3 regions of the Streptomyces sp. NPDC005799 genome follow, and region 1 is predicted to be linked to each of the others. Evidence: riboswitches for the same ligand, from Rfam matches in the RefSeq annotation. Region 1 holds a riboswitch; each other region holds the start of a gene.
The links. Region 1 has a riboswitch for cyclic di-AMP ahead of ABZ453_RS24970 (LysM peptidoglycan-binding domain-containing M23 family metallopeptidase). Riboswitches for the same ligand answer to the same signal wherever they lie in the genome.
Positions count from the first base shown of each region.

Region 2: linked by a shared signal. The riboswitch ahead of ABZ453_RS04640 (C40 family peptidase) and the one ahead of ABZ453_RS24970 (LysM peptidoglycan-binding domain-containing M23 family metallopeptidase) in region 1 are both predicted to bind cyclic di-AMP.
Region 3: linked by a shared signal. The riboswitch ahead of ABZ453_RS22815 (transglycosylase SLT domain-containing protein) and the one ahead of ABZ453_RS24970 (LysM peptidoglycan-binding domain-containing M23 family metallopeptidase) in region 1 are both predicted to bind cyclic di-AMP.

Region 1 is NZ_JBEXXQ010000026.1:30,087-34,284, forward strand. Features, by position in the region: gene ABZ453_RS24965 (alpha-galactosidase) at 1-1,716, shown strand, start outside; cyclic di-AMP (ydaO/yuaA leader) riboswitch at 2,022-2,180, shown strand; gene ABZ453_RS24970 (LysM peptidoglycan-binding domain-containing M23 family metallopeptidase) at 2,185-3,111, shown strand; gene ABZ453_RS24975 (SGNH/GDSL hydrolase family protein) at 3,381-4,166, shown strand; gene ABZ453_RS24980 (TetR family transcriptional regulator C-terminal domain-containing protein) at 4,186-4,198, opposite strand, start outside.
Region 2 is NZ_JBEXXQ010000003.1:215,002-219,199, reverse strand. Features, by position in the region: gene ABZ453_RS04655 (helix-turn-helix transcriptional regulator) at 1-788, opposite strand, end outside; gene ABZ453_RS04650 (ATP-binding protein) at 1,001-1,456, shown strand; gene ABZ453_RS04645 (DUF6328 family protein) at 1,506-2,054, opposite strand; gene ABZ453_RS04640 (C40 family peptidase) at 2,135-2,608, opposite strand; cyclic di-AMP (ydaO/yuaA leader) riboswitch at 2,612-2,825, opposite strand; gene ABZ453_RS04635 (hypothetical protein) at 3,163-3,471, opposite strand; gene ABZ453_RS04630 (ATP-dependent Clp protease proteolytic subunit) at 3,479-4,114, opposite strand.
Region 3 is NZ_JBEXXQ010000022.1:140,588-144,785, reverse strand. Features, by position in the region: gene ABZ453_RS22820 (HAD family hydrolase) at 147-950, shown strand; gene ABZ453_RS22815 (transglycosylase SLT domain-containing protein) at 964-1,446, opposite strand; cyclic di-AMP (ydaO/yuaA leader) riboswitch at 1,452-1,640, opposite strand; gene ABZ453_RS22810 (hypothetical protein) at 1,923-2,195, shown strand; gene ABZ453_RS22805 (polyprenyl synthetase family protein) at 2,281-3,291, shown strand; gene ABZ453_RS22800 (CHRD domain-containing protein) at 3,550-4,198, shown strand, end outside.

The DNA.
Region 1 (4,198 bases):
TACCGCATGCGGCACGACGTCGTGGAACGCTGGGTGAGCCTCGACAACGAGGGACCGGCGCCCCTGGAGCTGCTGCGCGCCGACGCCGCCACCTGGACGCTGCCCGACCGCGAGGACTGGCGGCTGTCCCAGCTGCACGGCCGCTGGGCCGCCGAGTCCCTGCTGACCGCCGCGCCGCTCACCCATGGCGAGAAGGTCATCGGCAGCCGCCGCGGCCACACCGGGCACCAGCACCTGCCCTGGGTCGCCCTCGACACCGACGCCACCGAGGAGCGCGGCGAGGTCTACGGCTGCGCGCTCGGCTGGTCCGGTTCCTGGCGGATCGCGGTGGCGCAGCTCCCGGACGCGCGGGTGCAGATCACCGGCGGCGCCGGGTACGACGACTCCGGGCTGCTGCTCCTGGGCGCGGGGGAGTCGTACACCACCCCCGTCTTCGCCGGACTGTGGAGCGACGGCGGCTTCGGCGGCGCGAGCCGCGCCTGGCACGCCTACCAGCGCGCGTACGTCATCCCGGACGCGGACCGGGACCGGCCGGTGCTGTTCAACTCCTGGGAGGCCACGGAGTTCGACATCTCCGAGGAGCAGCAGGGGGCGCTCGCCCGCCGGGCCGCCGCCATCGGCGTCGAGCTGTTCGTCGTCGACGACGGCTGGTTCGGCAAGCGCACCAGCGACCGTGCCGGGCTCGGCGACTGGACGCCCAACCCCGACCGCTTCCCCAAGGGCCTGGCGCCGCTCGCCGACTACGTGCACGCCCTCGGCATGCAGTTCGGCATCTGGGTCGAGCCCGAGATGGTCAACCCGGACAGCGACCTCTACCGCGCCCACCCCGACTGGGTGCAGTTCCAGCCGGGCCGCAGGCGCACGGAGTTCCGCAACCAGCTCGTACTGAACCTGGCCCGCGAGGACGTCCAGGAGTACCTCTGGCAGCAGCTCGACACGCTCCTGTCCAGCGCCCCTGTCGACTACGTCAAGTGGGACTTCAACCGCTGCTTCACCGACGCCGGCTGGCCCGGCGACCCCTACCCGCAGCGCCTGTGGGTCGACCACGTCCGCGCGCTGTACGCGCTGCTGGACCGGCTGCGGGCGGCCCACCCGGACGTCGTCTTCGAGTCCTGCTCGGGCGGTGGCGGCCGGATCGACCTCGGCATCATGAGCCGTACCGACCAGGTGTGGACCTCCGACAACACCGACCCGCTCGACCGGCTCGCCATCCAGCACGGCTTCAGCCAGATCCACCCCGCGCGCGTGATGGCCGCCTGGGTCACCGACAGCCCCAACACCCAGCTCAACGACCGGGCCAGCTCCCTGCGCTTCCGGTTCGTCAGCGCCATGGCGGGTGTGCTGGGAGTCGGCGGAGACCTCACCCAGTGGACCGAGGAGGAGCTCGCCGAAGCCGGTGACTGGGTGAGCCTCTACAAGGAGATCCGGCCCCTGGTGCAGCACGGCGACCTCCACCGCCTGCGGCCCCCGACGGGCGGGCTCAGCGCCGTGCAGTACGTGCGCGGGGACGAGTCGGTCGTCCTGGCCTGGCTCCAGGCACAGAGTTACGGCGAGCCCGTACCGGCACTGCGGCTGAGCGGACTCGACCCGACAGCCTCCTACGAATGCCCTGAAACGGGCGAAATTCACCGTGGGGCCGTACTGCTGCATCACGGGCTGGACACCGGGCTGCGCGGCGACCTCGATGCGAAAGTCATCCGGCTCCGTCGTATCTGAGCCTTCTGTCCGAATTGGTGTCTTCATTCCAACTCGCTCTGGAATGGGGAATGCTGGAGCACCGTCACGTGAGGAGCGTCATATCCGTGACGGTGCGTGGCCCGTCATGTTCACGTAATTCATAAGGGTTTCAAGGGGCTTTGGACAAAGGGATGGAACTGTAATTCACGGAGGGTGACCGTGAATTCCCGCAGTCGATCAACAGAAACGCATGCACAGGGAACCGCGGCTTGTCCCTTTGCGTCCTGGTCGCTTACGTTCGCCACCCATCCGGACGGACGCCCAATCCTGCCGCCGCCCGGAGCCCGCACAACTCACCCGTGAACGGCAGGAGCGGGGGACCCACAGGTACGACGCCTGTTCCGGTCTCCGGAACGGCTAGGGGTAAAGCCGCGCCGAAAAGCGCGGCCGGGCATCTCCAGCCCGCACCCGACAGCTCACCTCGCAGGCGACGGAGAGGAATTCGCCATGCCCGCGAAGGGTAAGCACCGCCGCCCGAAGCCCAAGCGCTTCACTCGCTCCATCGCCGTCGCCGGAACCGGCGGCGCCGCTCTCGCCCTCCCCCTCATAGGGGCCACCGGAGCCCACGCGGCCACCGCTCAGTCGGCTTCCCAGTCGGTTTCCGAAAAGTCCGTCCAGTCGCTTCCGGCCGCCGAGAAGAAGGCGACCGAGAAGAAGGCGAACGCCAACAACACGGGTGTGCGCACGTATTCGGTCCGGGCCGGTGACTACCTCGCGAAGATCGCCGACGAGCAGCGCGTCCGGGGCGGCTGGCACAAGCTGTACGCGGACAACCGCCAGGCCGTCGGCGACGACCCGTCGCTGATCCACCCGGGCCTCAAGCTCACCCTGGGCGGCAAGGCGACGACCGGCGCCACCAAGTCCTCCACTCCCGCTGCTTCTTCCCCCTCCTCGTCGAGCGCTTCCTCCTCGTCAAAGGCGTCGAAGTCGACGAAGGCCATCCAGACCGCCGAGTCGACCAGCACCGGCTTCACCCTCCCGGTGTCCGGCGGCACCATCGGCACCGGCTACCACGTCGCCGGCAGCATGTGGTCCAGCGGCTACCACACCGGCGTCGACTTCGTCGTCCCGACCGGAACCCCGGTCAAGGCCGTGGGCGCGGGCACCGTCGTCACCGCCGGATGGGGCGGCGCGTACGGCAACCAGGTCGTCATCAAGCTCGCCGACGGCCACTACGCGCAGTACGGGCACCTCTCCCAGATCTCCGTCTCGGTCGGCCAGAGCGTGAGCGCGGGCCAGCAGCTGGGTCTCTCCGGTGCGACCGGCAACGTGACCGGCCCGCACCTGCACTTCGAGATCCGCACCACGCCGGACTACGGCTCCGACGTGGACCCGGTCGCCTACCTCCGTTCCAAGGGCGTCGCCGTCGGCTGACCCCCCGCCGACCGCGCGCCCGACATGCTGCCGAAGGCCGGACCCCGATCCCCGGGTCCGGCCTTCGGTGTTGCAGAGATTTCGCCGTCCGGCGATCGACTCCTCAACGTCGGTGATCCGAGAGTTATTCCTGCCTTGGCCAACCCTTTGGACGTGGCTTATCTCACCGACCGTCAACCCTTTCTTACGGTCGCGTAGGTCACATTCGAAGGTGAATCATGGCCGCCGTGGCAGACGATTCGAAAAGTGACAGCAGAGACAGCAGGGCAGTGATCGGGTCGTACGTCGCGGTGGGGGACAGCTTCACCGAGGGCGTCGGCGATCCCGGCCCCGACGGAGCCATGGTCGGCTGGGCGGACCGGTTCGCCGTGCTCCTCGCGGACCGGCGGCCCGAGGGCGACTTCGCCTACGCCAACCTCGCCGTGCGCGGCAAACTGCTCGACCAGATCGTGGCGGACCAGGTCCCACAGGCCGAGGAACTCGCCCCGGACCTGGTCTCCTTCTGCGCCGGCGGCAACGACATCATCCGGCCCGGCACCGACCCGGACGAGGTCGCCGAGCGCTTCGAGCGCGCGGTCGCCCGGCTCACCGGCGCCGCCGGCACCGTCATGGTGACGACCGGCTTCGACACCCGTGGCGTGCCCGTGCTCAAGCATCTGCGCGGCAAGATCGCCACCTACAACGGACATGTCCGGGCCATCGCCGACCGGTACGGCTGTCCCGTGCTCGACCTGTGGTCCCTCAAGACCGTGCAGGACCGCAGGGCCTGGGACGACGACCGGCTGCACCTCTCGCCCGAGGGTCACACGCGCGTGGCGCTGCGCGCGGGTCAGGTCCTCGGCCTGGACGTCCCGGCCGACCCGGACCAGCCCTGGCCGCCGCTGCCGCCGCGCGGCACCCTCGAGGTGCGGCGGGACGACGTGCACTGGGCGCGCGAGTACCTGGTGCCGTGGATCGGGCGCCGGCTGCGCGGGGAGTCCTCGGGCGACCATGTGACGGCCAAGGGCGCGCTGTCGCCGGACGACATCAAGATGCGGATCGCCCCGGTGGCCTGAGAGCGACGCGTGCGGGAGCTCACCGCTCCGGC
Region 2 (4,198 bases), on a different contig from region 1:
TTGAAGGCCTCCGTATAGGCCTGGAGGTCTTCTTTCCGTTCGAGGTAGAGGCTACTCGTCAAGTGGTCGAGAACAACCACATCCAGATCAGAAGTGCTCGAAAATGAGAAGATTACGAAAGGCCCGGTGATGCCCACATGGGCCCCGGCCGTGAACGGCAGTACCTGGAGCCGCACTTGGGGCAGCCGCGCCGCCTCCATCAGCCGCTGCCGCTGGCGGGCCATGACGTCCGGGCCGCCGATCTCCCGGTGCAGCACCGCCTCGTCGAGGATCGCGCTCAGCTCCAGTGGCGGATCCGACCTGAGCACGTCCTGCCGGGCCAGCCGCACCTCCACCAGCGCGTCCAGCCGTTCGTCGTCCAGACCGCCGACGGCGGCCCGGGTCACCGCCCGCGCGTACTCGGGCGTCTGCAACAGCCCCGGCACGACCGAGGTCTCCAGGGTGCGCATCGCGCTCGCCTGGGACTCCAGACTGATGAAGTCGCGGTAGGTCGGCGGGAGCACCCCCCGGTAGGCGTGCCACCAGTGATGCCGGCCCGCGCCCTCGTCGGACCCCGCCAAGACCAGCAGCAACTCCCGAAGTTGGGAGTCGGCGACACCGTAGGCGTCCAGGAGTAACCGCACATCGGCCGGTTTCACCCCGCTGGAGCCGGTCTCGATACGGCTCACCTTCGACTGGTGCCAGCCCACCAGCCGGGCCGCCTCACCGCTGGTGAGCCCCGCGCTCGTGCGCAACGATCGCAGTTCGGTGCCCAGCTTCCGACGGCGCACCGCGGGACCGTGCAGCATGCGCTACTCCTTACTCCTTCCGGGCCACCCAAATACGGTCTCTCGTCGCAGAGTTCACCGCTTTGAGCGACAGATATATGCATATCTTGGTGGATCGGCACCGTGACCGGCGCGGTAATGGCAGTCTGGCGAAGAAGCACCAGTCCGGGACCGTACTCGAACCATCCGCTCCGTGTCGGACTCCGGTCCCGTGGGAAAGGGACGACGTCGTCATGGCAGACCATCTGGAAGCATCCGTCACTCTGCCGAGCGAGCCGGCCTCGGTCTCCGCGGCCCGCGGCTATGTCGTCACGACCCTGGCGGAGTGGGGGCTGGCCGCCGAAACGGAGATCGCCGACACCATCCGCCTGATCGTCTCCGAACTCGCCACCAACGCCGTACAGCACACCTTCGGTCAGTCCCCCACCTTCACGGTGGACATCCGCCTCGACCGTGACGAACACCTGTGGATCGGGGTCACGGACAGCCATCCGCGCTTCCCCAAGCGGCTGCCGGCCGCCGTGCAGCAGGACAACGGCCGCGGCATGGTGATCATCCGCTGGCTGGCCGCCGAGTGCGGCGGCAGACTGCTGGTCCGGCCCACCAGGGAGGGCGGCAAGACGGTCTCCATCGAGCTCCCGTGGACCGTACCGGCGCAGCCCGTCACGGCGGGGCAGCAGGAGCCGTAGAACCCCCCGGCGGCGTCTCCACGGCCGGTCCTTACAGCCCCGGCTCCCTCTACGAGCGGTGCGCCATCTCCCGGTCCTCCGCGTCCTCGGTCCCCGCCGCCAGGGGCCGCGAGCCGGTCTGCGAGCGCGCGGCCCGACGCACCAGACGCGGCAGCAGCCCCCACAGCCCCACGCACACCAGCAGGGTCGCCGCTCCCGCCGCCAGCCCGCCGGTCAGGTCCGTGGTCACGTCCACCACCAGCAGGACCGATCCGGTGAACGCGAGAACGAGCACCCTCATGCCGACGGTCGCCAGTCGTGAGGAGACCTGCACGATCAGCGGCTTCGCGCCCTTCTGGAAGAGCGAGCGGTGCAGCGCTGCCGGGGCGGTGAACAGCGCGGCGGCGAGGACCGCCAGCAGCAGCGTGGTGACGTACGTGGCGCGCTGGAAGGCGTCGAGGGAGGTGAAGCGCTGGGTGAAGGCCAGGCTGAGCAGGAAGGCGAAGAGGATCTGCACGCCGGTCTGGGTGACGCGCAGCTCCTGCAGCAGCTCGACGAAGTTGCGGTCGGCGCGCTCCAGCGGGGTCTCGTTGCGCGCGGACGGATGGTGGTGGTCCATCGGGTACGGGTAACCACTCCGGCCCCCGTCAGGCCCGTGGGGCGGCGTCGGGTCAGGTCCGCCGCCGCCCCACGGGAGAGTCAGCTGACCCGGCCGTACCAGACGCTCTTGGTCCAGATCTTCTGCAGCCTCACCACGTCCCCGGTCTTGGGGGCGTGCCAGATCTTCCCCTTCCCGGCGTAGATGCCCACGTGGTAGACGTTCGACCCCGAGTGGAAGAACACGAGGTCTCCGGCCTTGCGGCTCTTCGCGGAGATGTGGTGGGTCTTGTTGTACTGCTGGGCCGCCGTACGGGGCAGCTTCTTGCCCGCAGCCTTGTACGAGTACAGCGTGAGGCCCGAGCAGTCGAAGCGGCGAGGTCCGGTGGCGCCCCACTTGTACGGGGAACCCTTTTTGGACGCCGCTACCTGAAGCGCCTTCGTCGCCGGCGTCGCGGCCGCGGCGTCGGATGCGACGCCCGGGATCACGACGGAGCCGCCCACGGCGGCCAGGGTGAGAGCCGAGGCCGTACCGGCCCGGACCATCAGCGACGGGACACGATTGAGCGCAGTCATGCGCAACCCTTCGTCAGCCGCCTGTGAAGGATGACCTGTCGGATTCGGGCTGGCGAAGTTGCCCGGCCGCTGACGCGGCTTCACCCCAAGGGCTGCTCGGGCTCGGTCATGGCGTGACCGTCCCGGCGACCCGTCGTGCCTGGGTCCTCCACTCCTGCCGATCCACTTCCTGTCGACCGGTCATCCGGGCGGCGGCAGGACTCGGCGTCCGCCCGGACCGCCCCGCCGCTGTGGCGGGGGCTTGTCGTCAGACAGGGATCTTGACTCACGGATGTCCGAAAATCCCAATGGAATCGGGGGTTTGTGTTGTTACTCACCACTCACCCGTTCGGGTGGACACCCCTGTGTTCGAGGCGGGGTAGACGACCCCGAGGAGGCTCGGACCAGGCATGGAATGTCCCATTCCGCCCTGAGGCTACGCGCGTTGCGCAACTGGAACGGTCGCGAAAAAGGATCCGCGTCTACTCCAAAGGGGGGTACGCCTTTTGGTCCGTTTCAACCCCGGTGCGGACGCCCCGCGACCCGGCCGGGGCGTCCGCACTCCTGGGGGCACGTCAACTGGCGGAGTCCGGCGGCACGGTGACGCGGGCCGTGCGCCGCTCCCCGTCCAGCACCCGAAGCGCCCGCCCCAGCGTCTCGGCGTGCAGCTCCGTCTCGCCGCGCTGGTGCATCAGGGCGAGCGCGTCGCGCAGTTCGGCCGCCTTGGCCACCAGCGCCTGGGCGGCACGCAGTCCGCGGTAGGTGTCCCCGTGGTGCGCCGGGTTGATCCGGCCCAGCAGGTCGACGACGTCGAGATAACGGTCGATCAGCTCGCCCTCCGCGCGGGTGAGCGCGGGCAGCGGAGGGAGTTCGGGTGGCAGCACCGGCCGCTCACCGCCCGCTGGGCGGCGCGAGGGTGTCCTTGCGGCTGGGGATGATCCGGTCCACCAGTCCGTACGCCAGGGCGCCCGGGGCGTCGAGGATCTTGTCCCGCTCGATGTCCGCGCTCACCTGCTCCGGGCTGCGCCCGGTGTGCCGCACCAGCATCTCCTCCAGCCGGGCCCGCGTCCGGGTCAACTCCGCGGCCTGGATGGCCAGATCGCTGGCCTGACCCTGCACCGGTTCGTAGAGCGCCGGCTGGTGGAGCACCACCCGGGCGCCCGGCAGCGCGGCGCGCTTGCCCGGGGTGCCGGCCGCCAGCAGCACGGCGGCGGACGAACCGGCCTGGCCCAGGCAGACCGTCTCCACGTCGCAGCCGACGTACTGGATCGTGTCGTAGATCGCCGACATCGCGGTGAACGAGCCGCCCGGGGAGTTGATGTACAGCGCGATGTCCCGGTCCGGGTCCTGGTACTCGAGGTGCATGAACTGCGCCATCACGTCGTTCGCCGAGGTGTCGTCGATCTGCGTTCCGAGAAAGACGATCCGCTCCTCCAGCAGCTTCGAGTACGGATCCATCGTCCTGTGCCCGGAGCTCGTGCGTTCGGTGAACTCGGGCAGGACGTAACGGGCGGACGGTCGGGTCATGGCATACCCCTCCTCGCGGCAGAGCGATCTCTCGCCGAGCTGTCTCTGTAAAAAATGTACAGGATGTACGTGACGTTATGATGG
Region 3 (4,198 bases), on a different contig from region 1:
CTCGCGAGCTCCCCGACACCCGCCGGTGACAAGGGAGTTGAGCGACACCTGCCGGCGATACGGGAGTTGGCGGAGGGGCGGGGAGAACGGGCCGGTCGACCGGTTCGCGATGAGTCGGTGGGGCGTGCGGTCCGTATTCTCTGATCATGGCCGCACCCACCGCATATGCACTCATCGCCACCGACCTGGACGGCACACTGCTCCGAGGTGACGACACCCTCTCCGACCGGTCTCTCGCCGCCCTCGCGCGCGTGGCCGGCGCCGGTGTCCGGCACCTCGTGGTGACCGGCCGGCCGGCCCCCAGAGTGCGGCCGCTCCTCGACGACCTGGGCGGTCGGGGGCTCGCGGTGTGCGGACAGGGCGCGCAGGTGTACGACCACCGCGCGGACCGCCTGCTGTGGTCCGTCACGCTGGACCGGGAGCTGGCCGAGACGGCCCTCGGCAAGATCGAGGCCGAGGTGGGCCAGGTGTACGCGGCCGTCGACCAGGACGGCGTCGACGGCCTCACGCTCATCGAACCCGGGTACCTCATGCCGCACCCCACCCTGCCCGCCGTACGCGTCGGCCGGCGCGACGACCTGTGGTGCGAGCCCATCAGCAAGGTGCTGCTGCGCCATCCCGACCTGTCCGACGACGAGTTGGCGGCGACGGCGCGTTCGGTGGTGGGCTCGCTGGCCACCGTCACCATGTCGGGGCCCGGGACCGTCGAACTCCAGCCATGCGGCATCACCAAGGCCACCGGCCTCGCGCTGGCCGCCGAACACCTGGGGCTCGGCCCGCGGCAGACCATCGCCTTCGGCGACATGCCCAACGACATCCCGATGTTCGACTGGGCCGCCCACGGCGTCGCGATGGCCAACGCCCACCCCGAACTCAAGGCGGTGGCCGACGAGATCACCCTGTCGAACGAGGACGACGGCATCGCCGTCGTCCTCGAGAGACTGTTCTGACTGACCGGTCGGCTCAGTAGGCGCCGTACACGTTGTCGATCGAACCGTAGCGCGCTGCCGCGTAGTTGCAGGCGGCGGTGATGTTGGCGACCGGGTCGTAGGGGTCCCACGAGGTGCCGGACACGTGGTAGGCGGCGAAGGTCGGATCGATGACCTGCAGCAGACCCTTGGACGGGGTGCCGGCGAGCGCGTTGGAGTCCCAGTTGTTGATCGCGTACGGGTTGCCCGAGGACTCGCGGATCACGTTGCGGTAGATGCCGTTGTAGGTGCCGGGGATCCCGTGCTGCGCCATGACCTGGAGGGAGGCCCGGATCCAGCCGTCGAGATTGTTGGCGTAGCCCAGCGAGGTGGCGGTGGCCACGGTGGGCGTGGCGGCGGAGGCGCTGGTCGCGCCCACGATCGGCAGGGCGAGTACGGCGGCACCCGTGCCGATGACGGCGAGCTTGCGGACGATGCGGGAGCTTCTGGTACGGCGGTGCTGAGCGGCAGCGGACATGACGAGGTTCCTCTCCGTCGCCTGCGAGGTGAGCTGTCGGGTTCGGGCGGGAGATGCCCGGCCGCACCGCCGTACGGCGACACGACTTCACCCCGAGCCGGACCGGATGTCCTGGGACGTCCGAATCGGCGAACTACCTGGTTCCCCCGCTCCTGCCGTGCGTTCTCGGTTGGTGGAACGGGCGGCGGCAGGATTAGGCGTCCGCCCGACAGGCCGGGAACGTATGCGAGAGCACATGTCCGGAACAAGTCCCGAATTCACACATCACCCCTGTTGACCTTGGTCTGAGGCATATGGGGCGCTGGATCCTTTGCGGCCGCCAAGCCTCAACTCGGGCGCGACAGAAGGCGGATCGGGAGAAATGCACCGGAATGCGGAGCACGCTCAGGCGTGAGCCAAGTCACTGGTTTAGACAAGAGAGGCAAAACGGGCAATGAACTCAACTCGTAGTGAAACAGCCGTCCGTGGGGCAGGCCGTGGCGATCGCCCGTTCCGCCATTGGTGAGCGTGTCGGCGGACGGGGGTATCGGGATGGCCTGACTGCCGAGGAATGCGTGGTCGTCACCGGGGAAAGGTTGACTGCCGGGCTCGGCGTCGGCTTCTGTTCGGGACACGCGCCGCCGCTCCTCTTCACGTCGGGCGCGCAAGTCGGTAAAAATCGGTTCATATCAGTTGATCAAAAACATACCGGTCGTGATCCGATACCGCCCGGCCTGGACGGGTGGGCGGCAGCGGTGATCGAAAGGTGACCGGATACGCTGACTTGAGTGATGGCAGCGACGTATCGACAAACCGCGTAACCGCCAGTAGACACCAGCAGACAGGAGACCCCTCGTGACCGTCGTCGGGCCGTTCGGGCTGAGCGTGCGGGACCAGGCTCTGGAAGCCGATGTCCAGGCCGGATTGGCGGCCGTCGAGGAGGGACTGCTCGAAGCCACCAAGAGTGAGGTCCCCTTCATCACGGAGGCCGCCCAGCACCTGGTGCGGGCGGGTGGAAAGCGCTTCAGGCCGCTGCTCGTGATGCTCGCCGCCCAGTTCGGCGACCCGTACGCGCCCGGAGTCGTGCCGTCCGCCGTGGTCGTGGAGCTGACCCACCTCGCCACGCTGTACCACGACGACGTCATGGACGAGGCGGCGGTGCGCCGCGGGGTCGACAGCGCGAACACCCGCTGGGGCAACTCGGTGGCGGTGCTGACCGGCGACTTCCTCTTCGCGCGTGCCTCGCACATCCTGGCCGACCTCGGTCCGGAGGCCGTGCGCGTGCAGGCCGAGGCGTTCGAGCGCCTGGTCACCGGACAGATCCTGGAGACCGCGGGACCGCAGGACGGACGCGACCCGGTCGACCACTACCTGGACGTGCTCGGCGGCAAGACGGGGTCGCTGGTGGCGGTGTCCTGCCGGTTCGGCGCGATGATGTCCGGCGCCGACGAGACGGTCGTGGACGTGCTCACCCAGTACGGGGAGCGGCTCGGGGTCGCCTTCCAGCTCGCCGACGACGTCCTGGACATCGCGTCCGACTCGCACGAGTCGGGGAAGACGCCGGGGACGGACCTGCGCGAGGGCATTCCGACCCTGCCGGTGCTGCGGCTGCGCGAGCGGGCCGCGCGACTCGGGCTGGCCGAGGACATCGCCCTGTGCGAACTGCTCGACTCCGACCTCACCGACGACGAGCGGCACGCGGAGGCGCTCGCCGGGCTGCGGGCGCATCCCGCCCTGGAGCAGGCGCGGCGGGACACCGTGCGCTACGCGGAGGAGGCGCGCTCGGCGCTGGCGCCGCTGAGGGAGTGCGACGCGAAGCTGGCGCTGATGGAGATGTGCGACGCGGTGGTGCACCGCGCGGGCTGATCCGCCCACGCCCCCTCGCCAGGGGGAATGCCCCTTTGGACGCGGCAGGGGACTCCTCCCCTGCACCGCCGTCGGCCCGGAAGGGCCTCGTTCCCCGGGTGCCGTACGGGCTACAACGGACGGGCTGAGCCAGCCCTTCCCGGTGATGTGATGCGCATCACAAGCTTGGACTGAGTCCAGTCTCAGATCGCTTCCGTACTCATACCCAGCAGGCCGACGCAGGGGGTGTCGGCCGGTCTACGGGGAGAAAACTGCATCATGGGCAAGAACACGACGTTCTCGAAGCGCCGTAAGAGCCTCATCGTCACCGCCCTCGCGGTGGCCGCCGCCGGCGGTGTCGCCGCCGGCACGATTCCCGCCTCCGCCACCACGGCCACCCGCGCCGACCACGCGGCTTCCACCGCGACCCTGCTCGCCACCAGCCTGCGCGGCGCCAACGAGGTGCCGGTGCAGGGCGGCCCGGCCGTGGGGGACAAGGACGGCGCCGCGCTGGAGTTCGTCAAGGTCCAGGGCGACAAGGTGTCCGTCGCCGTGACCTGGCGCGGCACCGGCAGGCCGACCATGCTCCACATCCACCAGGGCGCCAAGGGCACCAACGGCGGCGTCAAGATCGATTTCAGCAAGCTCATCGCCAAGAAGGCCAAGGGCCACCACCTCACCGGCACCGTCAAGGTCGACGACCCGGCGCTGCTCGAGGCGCTGACCTCCGACCCCGGCTCCTTCTACGCCAACCTGCACACGTCCCAGTTCCCGGGCGGAGCCGTTCGCGGCCAGCTCCACAAGGTCACCGTCGCCGCCTTCGACTTCCGCGACGCCCTGCACAACTTCCAGGCGTCCGTGGTCAAGGGCAAGCAGATCTACGAGTGCAAGCCGGCCGACGGCGGCGGGTACGCCTTCGCCCAGCGGG